One region of the Methylobacterium sp. PvP105 genome, then DNA from elsewhere that is predicted to be linked to it. Evidence: predicted binding sites of a transcription regulator. Region 1 holds the regulator's gene; each other region holds the start of a gene.
The links. The regulator LexA, encoded in region 1, represses DNA repair genes until DNA is damaged. The targets are predictions, from matches to a motif close to TGTTCNNNNTGTGTTCNG.
Positions count from the first base shown of each region.

Region 2: uvrA (excinuclease ABC subunit UvrA) is a predicted target of LexA. The motif match lies at 1,300-1,317, and genes of this name have one in related genera.
Region 3: J3A75_RS25245 (DUF3072 domain-containing protein) is a predicted target of LexA. The motif match lies at 1,820-1,837, and genes of this name have one in related genera.

Region 1 covers NZ_JAGIPA010000001.1:3,042,319-3,047,383, forward strand. The annotation lists gene J3A75_RS14415 (NRAMP family divalent metal transporter) at 1-802, opposite strand, end outside; gene J3A75_RS14420 (hypothetical protein) at 883-1,098, shown strand; gene J3A75_RS14425 (hypothetical protein) at 1,117-1,566, opposite strand; gene lexA (transcriptional repressor LexA) at 1,816-2,544, shown strand; gene J3A75_RS14435 (ComEC/Rec2 family competence protein) at 2,538-4,832, opposite strand; gene gltX (glutamate--tRNA ligase) at 5,026-5,065, shown strand, end outside.
Region 2 covers NZ_JAGIPA010000001.1:2,595,111-2,600,175, reverse strand. The annotation lists gene uvrA (excinuclease ABC subunit UvrA) at 1-1,153, opposite strand, end outside; gene J3A75_RS12435 (MFS transporter) at 1,580-2,758, shown strand; gene J3A75_RS12430 (cupin domain-containing protein) at 2,761-3,186, opposite strand; gene J3A75_RS12425 (zinc-binding alcohol dehydrogenase family protein) at 3,194-4,213, opposite strand; gene J3A75_RS12420 (winged helix-turn-helix transcriptional regulator) at 4,322-4,681, shown strand; gene J3A75_RS12415 (methyl-accepting chemotaxis protein) at 4,783-5,065, shown strand, end outside.
Region 3 covers NZ_JAGIPA010000001.1:5,177,780-5,182,844, forward strand. The annotation lists gene J3A75_RS25235 (polysaccharide biosynthesis/export family protein) at 1-823, opposite strand, end outside; gene J3A75_RS25240 (Flp family type IVb pilin) at 1,096-1,383, opposite strand; gene J3A75_RS25245 (DUF3072 domain-containing protein) at 1,527-1,811, opposite strand; gene J3A75_RS25250 (gluconokinase) at 1,987-2,553, shown strand; gene J3A75_RS25255 (Cof-type HAD-IIB family hydrolase) at 2,558-3,379, shown strand; gene J3A75_RS25260 (lytic transglycosylase domain-containing protein) at 3,535-4,515, shown strand; gene J3A75_RS25265 (helix-turn-helix transcriptional regulator) at 4,856-5,065, shown strand, end outside.

The sequences.
Region 1 (5,065 bases):
CCGCGAGGTCGCCGACGGTCTCCAGCCCCTTCGCGCTGCCCTGCCCGGCCTTGCCGATCGTGGCGGCGGCGGCGACGAGGATCGCGCCCATCACGCATTGCGAGATCACCGCGCCCACGAGCGTGTCGAGCCGCGAGCGCCGCGCGTGCTCCCAGCCCAGGCCCTTATCGACGATCGCCGACTGCTGATAGAAGATCATCCACGGCATGATCACCGCGCCGATATTGGCGGCGATCAGCACCCGGAACTGACCGTCGCCCAGCGGCATGTGCCCGAAGGAGGCGACGATCTCGGACACGTTCGGCCGCGCCGCGGCGGCGAGCCCGACGAAGACCAGCTCGAACAGTCCGACCACGATCGCCACGACCTCCACGCGCCGGTAGCTCCCGGTGAGGACGAGCCCGAGGAGCAGGCAGGCCGGCAGGCCGAGGCTCACGAGCCGCGGCACCCCGAACAGGTCCCCGATGCCGGCGATGCCGGAGAATTCCGTGACGATGGCGCCGAGGCCGGCGACCACGAGGCCGCCGTACGAGATCCAGGCCCAGACCGGCCCGTACCGCTCCCGGATCAGCGCGCCGTGGCCGCGCCCGGTGGCGGTCCCGAGCCGCACCGTCAGCTCCTGGACGACGTACAGGATCGGCACCAGCAGGATCTGCAGGAGCAGCAGCGCGTAGCCCCAGCGCGCCCCGCTCTGGGCCGCCGTGATGAGGCTTCCGACATCGGTATCGGCCAGCATCACCACGAGTCCGGGGCCCGCGGCCTTGAGGTAAGCGGACAGGCGAGGCAGGGAAGCGCTGGGCACGGCTCGGGAACAGTCCCGCGCACGGGCGGTTCCGGCGGGCGCCTGCGGCGTTTTCCCGGGGCAGGCGGGAGGAGCGTGAGATGGCGGAGAGCACGGATCGGGGCTCCGGCTGGAGCCTGCAGGCGAGCGCCGTGCCCGACGGGGTGCGCCTGGAACTCGCCCTCGCCGACCTCGGCGGCGCGCCGGTGACCGCCGCGATCGTGCTCGACCGGGCCGAGGCCCGGGCCTTCGCCCGCGCCCTGCTCGCCGCCGCCGGGGACGCGGCGGAGCGGACCTTCCCGAAGCCGGGCGCCTGACGGCGCGCCGCCGGCCGGTCAGCGCACCCCGAGGCCGGGGTTGCGGCCCGGCAGGCGGGGGACCACCGTGCCGCGCTTCTCGATCGGCGCGTCGCACGCGTAGGCGAACTCGGTCTTCAGCGGATCGAACACGGTCTCGCCGGTGATCCGGCAATCCTCGCGCACGGTCTCGTCGAGATAGGCCCGGGCGGCGGTGCGGAAGCGCTTCACCCGGGTGGCGTCCGGCTCCGGATCGATCCGGACCTCGCTCAGATTGCAGCCGGTGTACTCGCGCAGGGCGTTGGAGACGATCAGCATCCGGCGCAGCTGCCGGTTGTCGTAGACCTCGTAGGGCTCCTTGCAGCCGATCGTCACGACCTGGGGGGTGAGCGCCACGTAGTTCCGCGAGATGTAGGAGAACCCGGTGGTGCAGCCGGCGAGGCCGAGGGCGGCGAGGCCGAGGGGCAGCAGAGCCGCGGGTCGTCGCATCCTCGTCATTCCAAGAGGGTCCCAGCCCGCGCCCCGGATCCGCCGCCTGCCCGGCGGGGCACCGCGGTGCATTGAAACGGCTCCGCTTGCGCCGTCAATGCGTTTCTCCGCCTTGTCCCGCGGGCGCGCCGCGGCGCGCCGAGCGTGGCGGTGCCGCTCTTGCGGAACACTTGCGGAACGTTTAACCTGTTCGTGATTTGTTTCGGAGACCGTCACGTGGCGGTCCGCCAAGCCGCGAGTCCCCCGTCGATGCTCACGCGCAAGCAGCTGGACCTCCTGCGATTCATCCAGAGCCGGATGCAGGAATGCGGCGTCCCGCCGTCGTTCGACGAGATGAAGGATGCCCTCGACCTCAAGTCGAAATCCGGTATCCACCGGCTGATCACGGCGCTGGAGGAGCGCGGCTTTCTCCGGCGCCTGCCGAATCGGGCGCGCGCCATCGAGGTGATCCGCATCCCCGAGAGCCTGACGCAGGCCGCGCCGGCGCCCCAGACCCCCGCCGAGCCGCGTCGCTTCACGCCGAGCGTGGTCGAGGGCGGCAAGTCCAAGCAGCCGCCGGCCCCGGCGAGCACGCGGATGATCGACGAGTCCGGCCGGGCCATCTCGATCCCCGTCATGGGTCGGATCGCGGCCGGTACGCCCGTCTCGGCGATCCAGAACCAGAGCCACGCCATCACCCTGTCGCCGGACTTCGTGGCCGGCGGCGAGCACTACGCCCTCGAGGTGCGCGGCGACTCGATGGTCGAGGCCGGGATCCTGGACGGCGACCTCGTGGTCATCCGCAAGCAGGACACCGCCAATACCGGCGACATCATCGTGGCGCTGATCGACGACGAGGAGGCGACGCTCAAGCGCCTGCGCCGCCGCGGCTCCTCGATCGCCCTGGAGGCCGCCAACCCGGCCTACGAGACCCGCGTGCTCGGGCCCGACCGGGTCCGGATCCAGGGCCGCCTCGTCAGCCTCGTCCGCCGCTACTGAAGCGGCTCGGCCGGCGCGTCGCCGGGAGCGAGGTCTCCGCCCGGCGCGGCGGCCCCGTCCTCCGCGGCGCGGTCGCCCGGCTCCGCGGTGACCGGCCGCGGCGGTCCCGGATCGCGTCCCGGATCGCGTCCCGGGGCCGGCCGCCAGGGCACGGCGCGCCCGTCGTCCCGGGCGAAGCGCGCGGCGAAGCCGTCGCCGTCGGTCCGGAGGGCCACGGCGCCGCGGGCGGCGAGGACTTGCCGATCGATCACCAGGGGGCCCGTGCAGGTCGGCGGCGCCGCGAGGAAGGTGATCAGCACCGCGGCGCGGGCGCAATCCTCCGGGAAGGCCCGCCTGTCCCGGACGAGGGCGACCGCCCGCCCGTCCGGCAGCCGGGCGGTGCAGCCGAGCCGGTCGCAGCGCCCGCTGCCCGACCGGACGATGAGCGCCGCGGGCCGCCGCCCGTCACCGTCCGCCTTCAGCCACTGCTCGAGGACGAAGCCGGAGGGGCTTCCGAGGGCCGCGAGCCGCCCGTCCGGACCCCGCACCGCCGCTCCCGCGCCCTGCCGGTCGACGTAGAGGTCGTAGCGGTCGGGCCGGGCCGCGAGGACGAGGCCGAGCAGGACCGGCGGCACGGCGAGCCAGCGCAGGCGGGAGGCCGGCAGCGTCGCCAGCAGCAGGCCCGCGGTCAGCAGGGTCAGCGCTGCGGCGCCGAAGGCCGGCAGCACCAGGCTCGCCCGCTCGAACCCGGCGATCCAGTCCGAGATCGCCAGCATGCCGGCCACCGCCTGCCCCATCAGCCACCAGACCGGCCGGTCGAGGGCGAAGGGATAGGCGAGGCAGCCGATCACCGCGGCGGGCATCACCGCCAGGGAGACGAGCGGCAGGGTCAGGGCGTTGCCGACGAGGCCGAAGGGCTGAACCGTCTGGAAGTGGTAGGTGGCGAAGGGCGCGGTCGCGACCTGCGCCACAAGGGTCGTGGCCAGGGTCCCGGTGATCGCCGAGAGGCCGGTGCCGACGAGGCGGCCGATCCGCCCGGCCCCGGGGCGCACGAACAGCCGCCCGTCGATCAGCCGGGCGCAGGCGATCAGCCCGGCCACGGCGCCGAAGGACATCTGGAAGCTCGGGCCGAGCAGGCCCTCCGGCTCCCGGGCGAGCGCGATCAGCGCCGCGAGGGCGAGGTTGCGCATCGACAGGGCCGGCCGGTCCGCCAGGATCGCGCCCAGCATGATCAGGGTCATGATCAGCGAGCGCTCGGCCGCGATGTCCCAGCCCGAGAAGGCGCAGTAGGCGGTGACGCCGACCATGGCGAAGCCGGCCGCGATCTTCTTGATCGGCCAGAGGAGCGCGCAGAGCGGCACCGCGGCGAGGACCGCCCGCACCAGCCAGAACACCACGCCGGCGGCCAGCACCATGTGGAGGCCCGAGATCGACACCACGTGGTAGATGCCCGCGGCGCGGAGCGCGTCGTTGGTCGCCGGTCCGATGAGGCCGCGCTTGCCGGTCACCAGGGCCGCCGCCACCGCGCCCGCCTGGCCGCCGGCGGCCTCCGCGATCCGGCGCGTGAGCCCGTTGCGGGCCGCGTCCAGCGCCGCGGCGAGCCGCAGGCCCAGCGGCGGCGGCTCGGACGGCGCCCGGACGGTGACCGCGCCGACCAGCGAGCCCACCGCGCCGATCCCCTGGAAGTAGGCGTCCCGGGCGAAGTCGTAGCCGCCGGGCCGGGCCGCCTCCGGGGGCGGCAGCAGCCGCGCCGTGGCGGCGACGACGTCCCCGGGGCGCGGGATCGGCGTCTTGCGGAACGAGACCCGCACCCGGGCGGGCCGCGCCTCGGGCGCGAGGCCGGCGAAGCTCTCCACCCGGATCACCAGCCGGGCGCCGACCTCGCGCTCGTCCAGGGCCTCGACCGTTCCGACGAGCGGACCGATCGTGGTGCGCGTCAGGATCGGCGCGGCGACCTGCGAGACCCGCCAGGTCGCCGCCGCGAAGCCGAGGAGCGCGGCCGCCACCGCGAGCGCCGCCGCCAGGGCCGCCGGCCGCGCGCCGAGGACGGGGACCGGCGCCAGCGCGAGGGCGGCCGCGATCAGGGGCGCGGCCAGGCTCGGCGCGCCGTCGGCCGCCGCGAAGTAGACCAGGATCCCGCCGCCGAAGGCCACTGCCAGCCAGGGAAACAGCCGGCGCTGCTCGGCCTCGCGGGCGAGACCGGCGGCGACCCAGCCGCGGAGCGCCGGTAGGGCGGGCGGGAGGGCTCGGACGCGCGGGCCGATCAGCGCCACCGCGCCGCCCGCCCGCCTCGCGCCGATCCGCCGCATCGCCGCCGCCCCGCTCCGCGCGACCTGTCGTCGGGGTCGAGCGATTCTGCGGGCGATTCTTAACGCATCCGCCGGCCCGTGCTACAGCCGGCTCTTCGTGCTACGGGCGCCCTGTCGAGCCCCTCGCCGCTCCGCCGCCCCTTCGCCGTCCGTCGCGCTCCGTCCGCGACCAGCCCCGGAACATACCGGACCGATGTCCTCAGCCGTCATCACGCGCTTCGCCCCCTCGCCCA
Region 2 (5,065 bases), 450 kb from region 1:
CCGCGCCGCGCTTCAGGCTCAGGGCCGGGTCGGAGATCACCAGTTCGGGATCGATCCGCATCTCGTGGCCGATGCCGCTGCAGGTCGGGCAGGCGCCGAACGGGTTGTTGAACGAGAACAGACGCGGCTCGATCTCCGCGATGGTGAAGCCCGAGACCGGGCAGGCGAACCGCGACGAGAAGGTGATGGTCCGGGGCGCCTCGCCCTCGGGGGCGTCGGCGAACACGATCTCGGCGACGCCGTCGGCGAGCTCCAGCGCCGTCTCGAAGGATTCGGCGAGGCGCGAGCCGATATCGGCGCGGACCACGATCCGGTCGACCACCACGTCGATGTCGTGCTTGAACTTCTTGTCGAGCTTGGGCACGTCGTCGATGGCGTAGTACTCGCCGTTCACGCGCAGACGCTGGAAGCCCTTCTTCTGGTACTCGGCGATTTCCTTGCGGTACTCGCCTTTCCGCCCGCGGACCACCGGCGCGAGCAGGTAGAGCCGGGTCTTCTCCGGCAGTTCCAGCACGCGGTCGACCATCTGCTGGACGGTCTGGCTCTCGATCGGCAGGCCGGTGGCCGGCGAGTAGGGGATGCCGACCCGCGCCCAGAGCAGGCGCATGTAGTCGTAGATCTCGGTGACCGTCCCCACGGTGGAGCGGGGATTCTTGGAGGTGGTCTTCTGCTCGATGGAGATGGCCGGCGACAGCCCGTCGATCTGGTCGACGTCGGGCTTCGACATCATCTCCAGGAACTGGCGAGCGTAGGCCGAGAGCGACTCGACGTAGCGGCGCTGCCCCTCGGCGTAGATCGTGTCGAAGGCGAGCGACGACTTGCCCGAGCCCGACAGCCCGGTGAACACCACGAGCTTGTCCCGGGGGATGGTCAGGTCGACGTTCTTGAGATTGTGCTCCCGGGCGCCGCGGATCGCGATGACCCGCCGGTCCTCGACGGGGGCCGGCGCGGCGTCGAACAGGGCCTCCAGCCTGGCGTCGATGGCGGCCTCGGTCCGGGCCGCGGGCGCTTCGCCCTTCGCGCGGGCCTGTCTCGGCAGGGCCGCCTTCGTTGAGCCTGCCTTCGTCGAGGCTGCCTTGAGGGGCGCCTTGGGAGCGGCTTTGGCGGCGCCGGCGCGGCTTGCGACACGACTTCCAGCTTGGGCTTTGGCCATGAGAGCGGCGGTCTTTCGAGGCGTCGACGCGGTCAGAGTCGGATTCGCGCGCGGGCCAGCCGCCGCACCGGCCTCATGTCGAGCCCGCGGGGGCTCACGGCAAGATGTGGCCGGCGGGACGCAGGCCCGTCATGCGCCGCCCTTGCTAGAACGAAACGCGTACGTCGGCAACCGCTCGGTGAACGCGCAGCCGTCTTTGCGCGCAGCGAAGCAATCCGGATGGCGCCACGCTGACGAGCCGCGCGCCGGGCCCCTTCGCTTGCGCGGGCGACGACGTGCAGCCAACGGCCGCGATCGGAGTCCGGCGGCCCCGGGTTCGCCGGATCTCGATTCGCCAAACCTTGGCCCACCTTCGGTGTTGCACCGCGGGAGTTGAGATCCACATCGCCCAATCCCGCCCACAGATCCAAGTCCCGACAGGCATCGATGCCAGCACTCGACCTGACCGATCCGGTCGCCATCCCGGGGGCCGACGACCGGGCCGCGGCCCGGCAGAGGCTGTCCACGCGGCTGCTGTTCCTGATCGTCGGCATCGCCAACGCCACCTGGGCGCCGCTGGTGCCGCTGGTGAAGGACCGCGCCGGCCTCGACGCGGCGGGGCTCGGCCTGCTGCTCCTCACCTTCGGCATCGGCTCGATCCTGGCGATGCCGAGCGCCGGGGTGGCGGCCGCGCGGCTCGGCTTCCGGCCGGTCCTGCTCGCCGGCACGCTGGCCCTCGGCCTCGCCCTCCCGGTGCTGGCCGCGGCCTCGGGGCTCGTGACGCTCACCCTGGGGCTGCTGCTGTTCGGGGCCGGGATGGGGGCGGTGGACTGCGTCATGAACCTGCAGGCGGTCGCGGTGGAGCGCCGGAGCGGGCACCCGATGATGTCGGGCTTCCACGGCCTCTACAGCCTCGGCTGCATCCTGGGGGCGCTGATCGCCAGCGGCCTGCTGGCGGCGGGCCTCGGCGCGGGCTGGAGCGTGCTGCTCCTGACCGCCGGCATCGCGGCCCTGTTCGCCGCCGCCTGGCCCGGCATCCTGCCGCCGGACAGGGGAGGGGCGCGCGGCGGCCCCGCCTTCGCGCTGCCCCGCGGCCCGGTGCTGGTCCTGGGCCTGCTCTGCTTCGTGGTGTTCCTCACCGAGGGCTCGGCCCTCGACTGGAGCGCGGTCTTCCTGATCCAGCAGCGGGGGCTCGATCCGGCCTGGGCGGCGCTCGGCTACGCGGCCTTCTCGGTGACGATGACGGTCGGCCGGCTCGCGGGCGACCGGGTCGTGGCCCGGCTCGGGCGCCGGAGCGTGGTCGTCCTCGGCGGCCTGCTGGCGGCCGTCGGCCTCGCGCTCTCGGTCCTCGTCCCGGCCTGGGAGGCGGCACTCGCCGGCTACGCGCTGGTCGGGGCGGGCTGCGCCAACATCGTCCCGGTCCTGTTCACGGCGGCCGGCCGCCAGAGGGCGATGGCCGCGCGCGTGGCGGTGCCGGCGGTGACGACGCTGGGCTATGCCGGGGTGCTGGCGGGCCCGGCCCTGATCGGCTTCGCCGCGCAGGCGCTCGGCCTTCCCGCGGCGCTCCTGATCGTGGCGATCCTGCTCGTCGGCGTGGCGGCGGCCGGGCGCTCCCTGCGGGTCTGACCTCAACCCTCCGCGTTGCGCGCCATGAAGCTGGCCGGCGTCCCGTCCTCCGGGTTCACGAAGATGATGTCGGTCGGCGCCCGGCGGGGCGTGTCGATCGACAGGAACACCACCGGGTCCCCGGGCTCGAGCGCCGGCATCGCGTGGACCGTGCCCTTCTCGAAGAACAGGAGCTGGCCGGGGCCGAACGCGGTCACCGCGGCGGGATCGCGCATCCAGAAGGTGCCCCGGCCCGAGAGGCAGTAGAGGTACTCGTCGCAGGTGGCGTGGTAGTGCGGCGGCGTCGGCCGGTAGACCCGGAACACCCGGGCGCTCGCGGCCTCCCGGTCGGTCAGGTAGGTGTCGACCAGGAGGGTCCCGGCGCTGTCGGGCAGCGCCGCCGCCAGTGCCGCCACGTCGAAGATCCCGGTCCCCGCCGCCTCCGTCATCGCGTCCTCACTCCGAGAAGCCTTCGAGCACGATCTTGCCCCTGGCGCGCCCGCTCTCGATCAGGCCGTGGGCGCGCCGGAGATTCGCGGCGTCGATCCGCCCGTAATGCTCTCCCAGGGTGGTGCGCAGGCGGCCCGAATCAATGAGGCGGGCGACCTCGTCGAGGAGCGCGCCCTGGGCAGCGATGTCGGCGGTGGCGAACATCGAGCGGGTGAACATGAACTCCCAGTGCAGCGACAGGCTCTTGCGCTTGAGGAGCCCGACATCGAGGCGCTCCGGATCGTCGATCAGGGCGAGGCGGCCCTGCGGGGCGATGAGCTCGACGATCGCGGCGAGGTGCGCGTCGGTGTTGGTCGTGGAGAAGACGAGGCCCGGCGCGCCGAGCCCCAGGGCCGCCACCTCGGCCGCCAGGGGCTTGGAATGGTCGACCACGTGGTGGGCGCCGAGGTCCCGGCACCAGGCCGCCGTCTCGGGCCGCGACGCGGTGGCGATCACGGTGAGGTCGGTGAGTTCCCGGGCGAGCTGGATGGCCACCGAGCCGACGCCCCCCGCGCCGCCGACGATCAGGATCGCCGGGGCGGCGCCCGGAACCGGCTTGCCCGTGTCGAGCCGGTCGAACAGCGTCTCCCAGGCGGTGATCGCGGTGAGCGGCAGGGCGGCGGCCTGCGCCCAGTCGAGGCGCGCGGGCTTGCGCCCGACGATGCGGGCATCGACGCAGTGGAACTGGGCGTTCGTCCCCGGCCGGGTGAGGTCGCCCGCGTAGAACACCGCGTCGCCCGCGGCGAAGCCCTGGACCTCCGCGCCGGCGGCGACGACGGTGCCGGCCGCGTCCCAGCCGAGCACCTTGGCGCCGCCGGCCTCCGGCTCGGCCCGCCGCCGGACCTTGGTGTCGACGGGGTTCACCGAGACCGCCTCGACCTTCACCAGCAGGTCCAGCGGGCCGGGCGCCGGCTGGGGCAGGTCGAGGTCGACCAGGGCTTCGGGATCGGTGATCGGCAGGGACTTGCGGTAGCCGACGGCGCGCATGGTGATCTCCTCGGGCTGTCGCCGCAGGAGATGCCGCCCGCCTTCACGGGCCGCAAGTACGCACATAAAACGCCGCTAGTGCCGGAAACGATACCGTCGGAGACGCCCATGCCCCGCACCCGCCGCCACACGGGGGCCTGCAGCCCCGGCTGCGCCGTCGAGGCGACGCTCCGGCTCATCGACGGCAAGTGGAAGGGCGTGATCCTCTATCACCTGCTGGAGGGGACCCTGCGGTTCAACGAGATCCGGCGGCGCCTCGCCAGCGTGACCCAGCGCATGCTCACGAACCAGTTGCGCGAAATGGAAGCCGACGGCCTGATCACCCGGACGGTCTATGCCGAGGTTCCCCCGAAGGTCGAATACAGCCTGACCGAGCGGGGGCGGTCCCTCGAGCCGGTCATCCGCGCGCTGAAGACCTGGGGAGATCTGCACGTCGAATTGGCAGATGCGGCCCAAAACGCCGCCTGATTGGGCAGACCGGTCCCGGATCCGCGCGAGACCCATAACCGGATTTTTATGACTTGGCCGGAAGGTGGCGCGTCTCCTGCCGGACGGTTCCAGATCTTCCGATGCCGATCCTCGCCTCGCTCCGCGCCCGCATCCTGGCGGTGGCGCTCGCCCCGTGCCTCGCCTTCGCGGGGGCGGCCGGCCTCGCCGTGTCGGACCAGTGGGCGCGGCGGGCCGAGATGGACCGGGTTGAGGGCCTGGTCGGCCTCGCCTCCCGGATCAGCGCCTTCGTGCACGAGGCCCAGCGGGAGCGCGGGGCCTCGAGCCTGTTCCTGGGCGCGCAGGGCGCGCAGTTCGGTCCGGAACTGGCGGCCCAGCGCAGGCGCACCGACGCGGCGCTCGCCG
Region 3 (5,065 bases), 2.1 Mb from region 1:
CCTGGAACGGCAGCTCGGTGCTGTTGCCCAGCGCGCCCACCGCGATGAAGGTCTGCGGGTCGCGCACCAGGGTCAGCACGTCGTTGGGCCGCAGGTAGATGTTCTCACGCGGGTTCGACACCACCGTGGTCAGCGGCACGGTCGCGGTCACCGGCCCGCGCGAGAGCCGCACGAAGGTCTCGTTGACCGGCGCGCGGTTGCCGCCGGCGGCGGCGATGACGTCGAGGATGCGGTCGCCGTGGCCCGAGAGCGGCAGGCGGGCGCCGGCGGCGCCCTCGCCGGTGACGGTGACGGCCTGGGAGATCGGGCGTGTGACCGAGACCAGCACCTGCGGCTGGATGGCCTTGCCGGCGAGCTCGTTCTCGATGAGCGCCTGGACGTCCTGGGTGCGGCGGCCGGCGACCTTGATGCGGCCGGCGTAGGGCACCGAGATGGCGCCGTCGCGCCCGACGGGCTGCTCGGGGATGAGGGCGGACTTGGAACCTGCGGAGAAGCGGTCGGCGACGAGGGGCCCGGAGAACAGGCCGCCGGACCCGGCTTCCCAGATGGAGACCGAGACCATGTCGCCGATGCCGATGACCGGCTCGGAGGAGGGGCGGTGGTCGCCGAAGGAGGCGAGCAGGCTGTCCAACGGCCGGCCGCGCAGGGCCTCGACCACGGAGGGAGTGACGTCGATGATCTCGTAGCGGGCGAGCAGGCCCCCGTCGGCCGTGGCGACCTCAGCCCCGGCCTGGATCGCGCTCGCCGTCGGACCCGCCGCGGGCAGGTACGTGCAGCCCGACATCGCCGTGACGGCGAGCAGGACGAGGGGAAGTTTGCGCATCCAGATGTTGCCCATCGGTATTGCCGAGCCCGTGCCTAGCCCATAGCGGCCCAGGTGTCCGTAGCGGGTGAGCCACACTCCGCCCGCCACGGCCGAGACTGCTAAGTCATCCTCGTTAAGCACAGCTTTTTCGGGGCACTGGAACGACAAATGCCGGGCGTATCGCCCGCGGCCGAAATATCGGGACACAAATCCGGACGCTGTCGGCGGTAACGGATCTGCCGATCGACGCCCAGGGCCGGCCGGACCGGGCGCGATCCGCTCGCTGCCCGTCACTGCCCCTGGGTCACCGCCGCGGTGATGTCGCCGTAGACGGCGCTGACGCGGGATACGTAGTAGCGGATGCTGCCCACCGCGACGATGAAGATCAGGCCACCGAGCAGGGCGTACTCCGTCGCGGTGGATCCGCGGAGGTCGCGGGCGAACCGTGCGGCCGCGGCCCGGATCCGACCCGACGGGGCGGACGCCGCCCAGGATCGCACAGCGCGCAGCCCCGCTCCGTCGCCGCCCGGCTCTTCCATGGTCGAACGCGCCTTCCAGTCCCACTGTCCGCGTGACATCACGCGCTCCGAACGCTGGTACCCGAGCCCGATTGCCGCCGGCTTAACGAAGTGTTCGAAACAGGGGATCGGGCCGAGTCCGGGCGGGATAGGCACCGCCCGGCACGGTGACGGGGCGCCCGCGAGGGCGCGCCCGTGACGGCTCAGGCGTGGCCGGCCTTATGGCGCAGGTCGTCGATCCGCTTCGAGGCCTCGGCCTTGTCGAGGTCGGGGTCGAACGCCTTCGGCTCCTTCGCCTCCTCCGACAGCGTCTTCAGATAGGAGGCCTGCGCGCCGGTCATCGGCTCGCCGCCGGTCGTCCACTGGTCCGGATCCTTGATCTGGTTCGACACGTCCTTCGGGTCGGTCTTGGGGTTCTCCGGCGCGTCCTGGCGCGCTCCGGAATCCCGGCCCGCCTTCGAGGTCGCCTTCGCGGTGGTGGTGGCCATGCGACTGATGTTCCCTGATTGTTCGCGTTCTGGGGCATCAACGCGGCCGGCCGCGCCCCGGTTCCTGCGGCCGCGGCGGCGCCGTCGGGCGCGGCGATCTTCCCTTCCTCGCGCCCGCTCCGCATGATTGCGACGCGCGGCGCCCCCGGCGCACCTCGGAGGCACGGTGATCCGGATGACGTCCCAATCACAGCCGACGCCCGATGCCCGGACGGCCGCTCAAGTGCTCGTGGTCATGGGTGTCTCGGGGTCCGGGAAGAGTACCGTGGCGGCGCTGATCGCCGAGAAGCTCGGCTGGATCTTCGTGGACGGCGACAGCTTCCACACACCGGAGCATGTGGCGAAGATGCGCGCGGGCCACGCCCTCGACGACGCGGACCGCGCGCCCTGGCTCGCCCGGATCGCGACCTGGATCCAGCAGCGCCTCGACGCCGGCGAGTCCGGCGTGGTCGTCTGCTCGGCCCTCAGGCGCGCGTACCGGGACGTCCTGACCCGGGGCAGCCGGCGCGTTCGCCTCGTCTACCTCGACGGCGACAAGGCCCTGATCGCCCGGCGCCTCGCGGAGCGCCAGGGCCATTTCATGTCGCCGGTCCTCCTCGACAGCCAGTTCGCGACCCTCGAGGTCCCGGGGGCCGACGAGCACCCGATCACCATCGGGATCCTCGAGCCGCCCGAGGCGATTGCCGACCGGGTCGTGGCGGAACTCGCCGCCGCGGCGCGCCGGGATCCGGGCAGGGAGTGACGCGATGACAGCAGAAGCCGGCAAGGCCGCGGGGATCGCGCTGGTGATCTCCGACGTCGACGGCACCCTGGTGACCGGCGACAAGCGCCTGACCGCGGCGACGGTGGCGGCCGTGCGCCGCCTGCGCGCGGCCGGGATCGGCTTCAGCATCGCCTCGGCGCGGCCCCCGATCGGCCTGCGGAGCCTCGTGGCGGAACTCGGCCTCGACCTGCCGATGGGGGCCTTCAACGGCGCGAGCGTCGTCCGGCCAGACCTGTCGATCATCGAGGAGCGGACCATTCCCGAGGCGGCGGCCCGGTCGGCCCTCGACCGGCTCCTGGCCGAGGGGCTGGATGTGTGGGTCTTCGCCGACGGCGCGTGGTGCCTGCGCGACCCGGACGGTCCCTACACCGACCTGGAGCGCCGCACGATCGGCGCGGAGCCCCGGGTCGTGGCGGATCTCGGCACGCTCACGGGATCGGCCGCCAAGATCGTCGGCGTCAGCCGCGACCACGCCCACCTCGCGGCCTGCGAGACGCGCATCGCCGCGGCACTGGCAGGCCGGGCCACCGTCCACCGCTCGCAGGCCTACTATCTCGACGTGACTCCGCCCGATCTCGACAAGGGTCGCTTCGTCGCCTGGATGAGCGCGCACCTCGCCATCCCGCGCGAGCGGATCGCCACCTTCGGCGATGCCGGGAACGACCGCCCGATGTTCGCGCAGAGCGGCTACGCGGTGGCGATGGGCAATGCCGAGGCGAGCGTCCAGGCGGCCGCGAGCGCGGTCACGGACAGCAACGACGCCGACGGGTTCGCCCGCGCGGTCGAGCGCCTCATCCTCCCCTGACCGGCCGACCGCGTCCGCGCGCCGCCCTGTGGCGCGCGGATCACAAGCGGGCCCGTCGCCCCGGTCGCCCACAGGCTGCCGAACCGGGGCCGCTTTCCGGCCTCATTTCCCCGTGACCTAGCTTGACCACAGAACAAGCAGCACCGGGTCTCGGAATGCATCGCCTCATCCTGGCCGCCGTCCTCGCGGTCGCGCCCGCCGCCGCCTTCGGGCAGGGCGCGCGCGACAATATCGACGCGCTGATCGAGCAGCAGGCCAAGGCGAACGGCGTTCCGGCGAGCTTCGTGCACGCCGTGGTGAAGCGCGAGAGCAACTACAACCCGCGGGCCAAGGGCGGCAGCGCCCTCGGCCTCATGCAGATCAAGCACGCGACCGCGCGCAGCCTGGGCTACACCGGCGACGCCGCCGGCCTGTACGATCCGGAGACCAACCTGCGCTACGGCGTGGCCTATCTGGCGGGCGCCTACCGCACGGCCAAGGGCAACGTCAGCCAAGCCTACCAGTACTACAACCGCGGCTACTACTACGCCGCCAAGCGCCAGGGCATCTCCACCGAAGTCGCCTCGGTGGTCGCGCCGGTGGCAGCGTCGGCCAGCGCCCTGGCGAGCCTGTTCGGCGGCGGCGTCGCCGACACCCGGAACAACCCCGCTGCCGCCGCCCTGGCCTACGCACCCACCGCCGCCGCGGTGGCGGAGGTTCCGACCGAGACCGTCGAGGTACCGCTGCCGCCGCGCCGGCCCGCCGCCCTGGCCGGCGCGGCGATCGAGCTCGCCAGCCTGTCCATCGACCCGGCCGCCGCGGCTCCGGGCCCGGCCCCGGGCACCGCGCAGGCCGCCGCGGCGCCCGCCGTGGAGGTGCCGCTACCGCCGCGCCGCCCCGCGGCCCTGGGCAGCGCCGTCGCGGCGGCCGCGCCGGCGCAGATCGCGGAGCTCCGGCTCTCTCCGCAGCCCGAGGCCACCCCCGCTGCGATGACCCCCGCGGCCGCTCCGGCGCCGACCACCGAGGCCGCGGTCGAGGCCGTCGAGGTGCCGCTGCCGCCGCGCCGGCCGTCGCTCCAGATGCTCGCCGCCGCCACACCGCGGCGCGCGCCGGCCGCCGCGCCGGTGCAGGAGGCCACGGCCCTGCCGGTCGAGTAGCGCGCCCTTCCGAACCGGCCGCGCACCGGGAAACCGCCGGCCGGCCGGGCCCTCTGCCCACACAAGGATCATGCCCAAGGCTTGACCATCGGGTCGATCCGCAACACATAGGCGCCACGCCAGCAACGTGGTTGGATCGCTACGGTACGGACCGGCGCCGCAAGACAGCGGCCGTACGCGGGTGGCGCACGACAGATCTCAGGGCAGGAAACGCCGGTCCACGCGCGCACGTTCGGGCAGTATCCTGTCCGGCGGAACGTCAAAGCGCGATGGATCTCGAAGCGGCAGGCATGCAGGGCACGGACTCTGCTTTCGAGCTGGCAGGAAAGCGGACGGCGCCATGACCGGCGTGGTAGAACAGGAATCTCTCTTTCTCACGGACCTCGGGCGGCGCGTCAGACACGCGCGCACCGTGCGCGGGCTGTCGCGCAAGGTCCTGTCGCAGACCTCGGGCCTGTCCGAGCGCTACATCGCGCAGCTGGAGGGTGGCCAGGGCAACGTGTCGATCATCCTGCTGCGGCGGGTGGCCAACGCCATGGGCGTGCGGCTC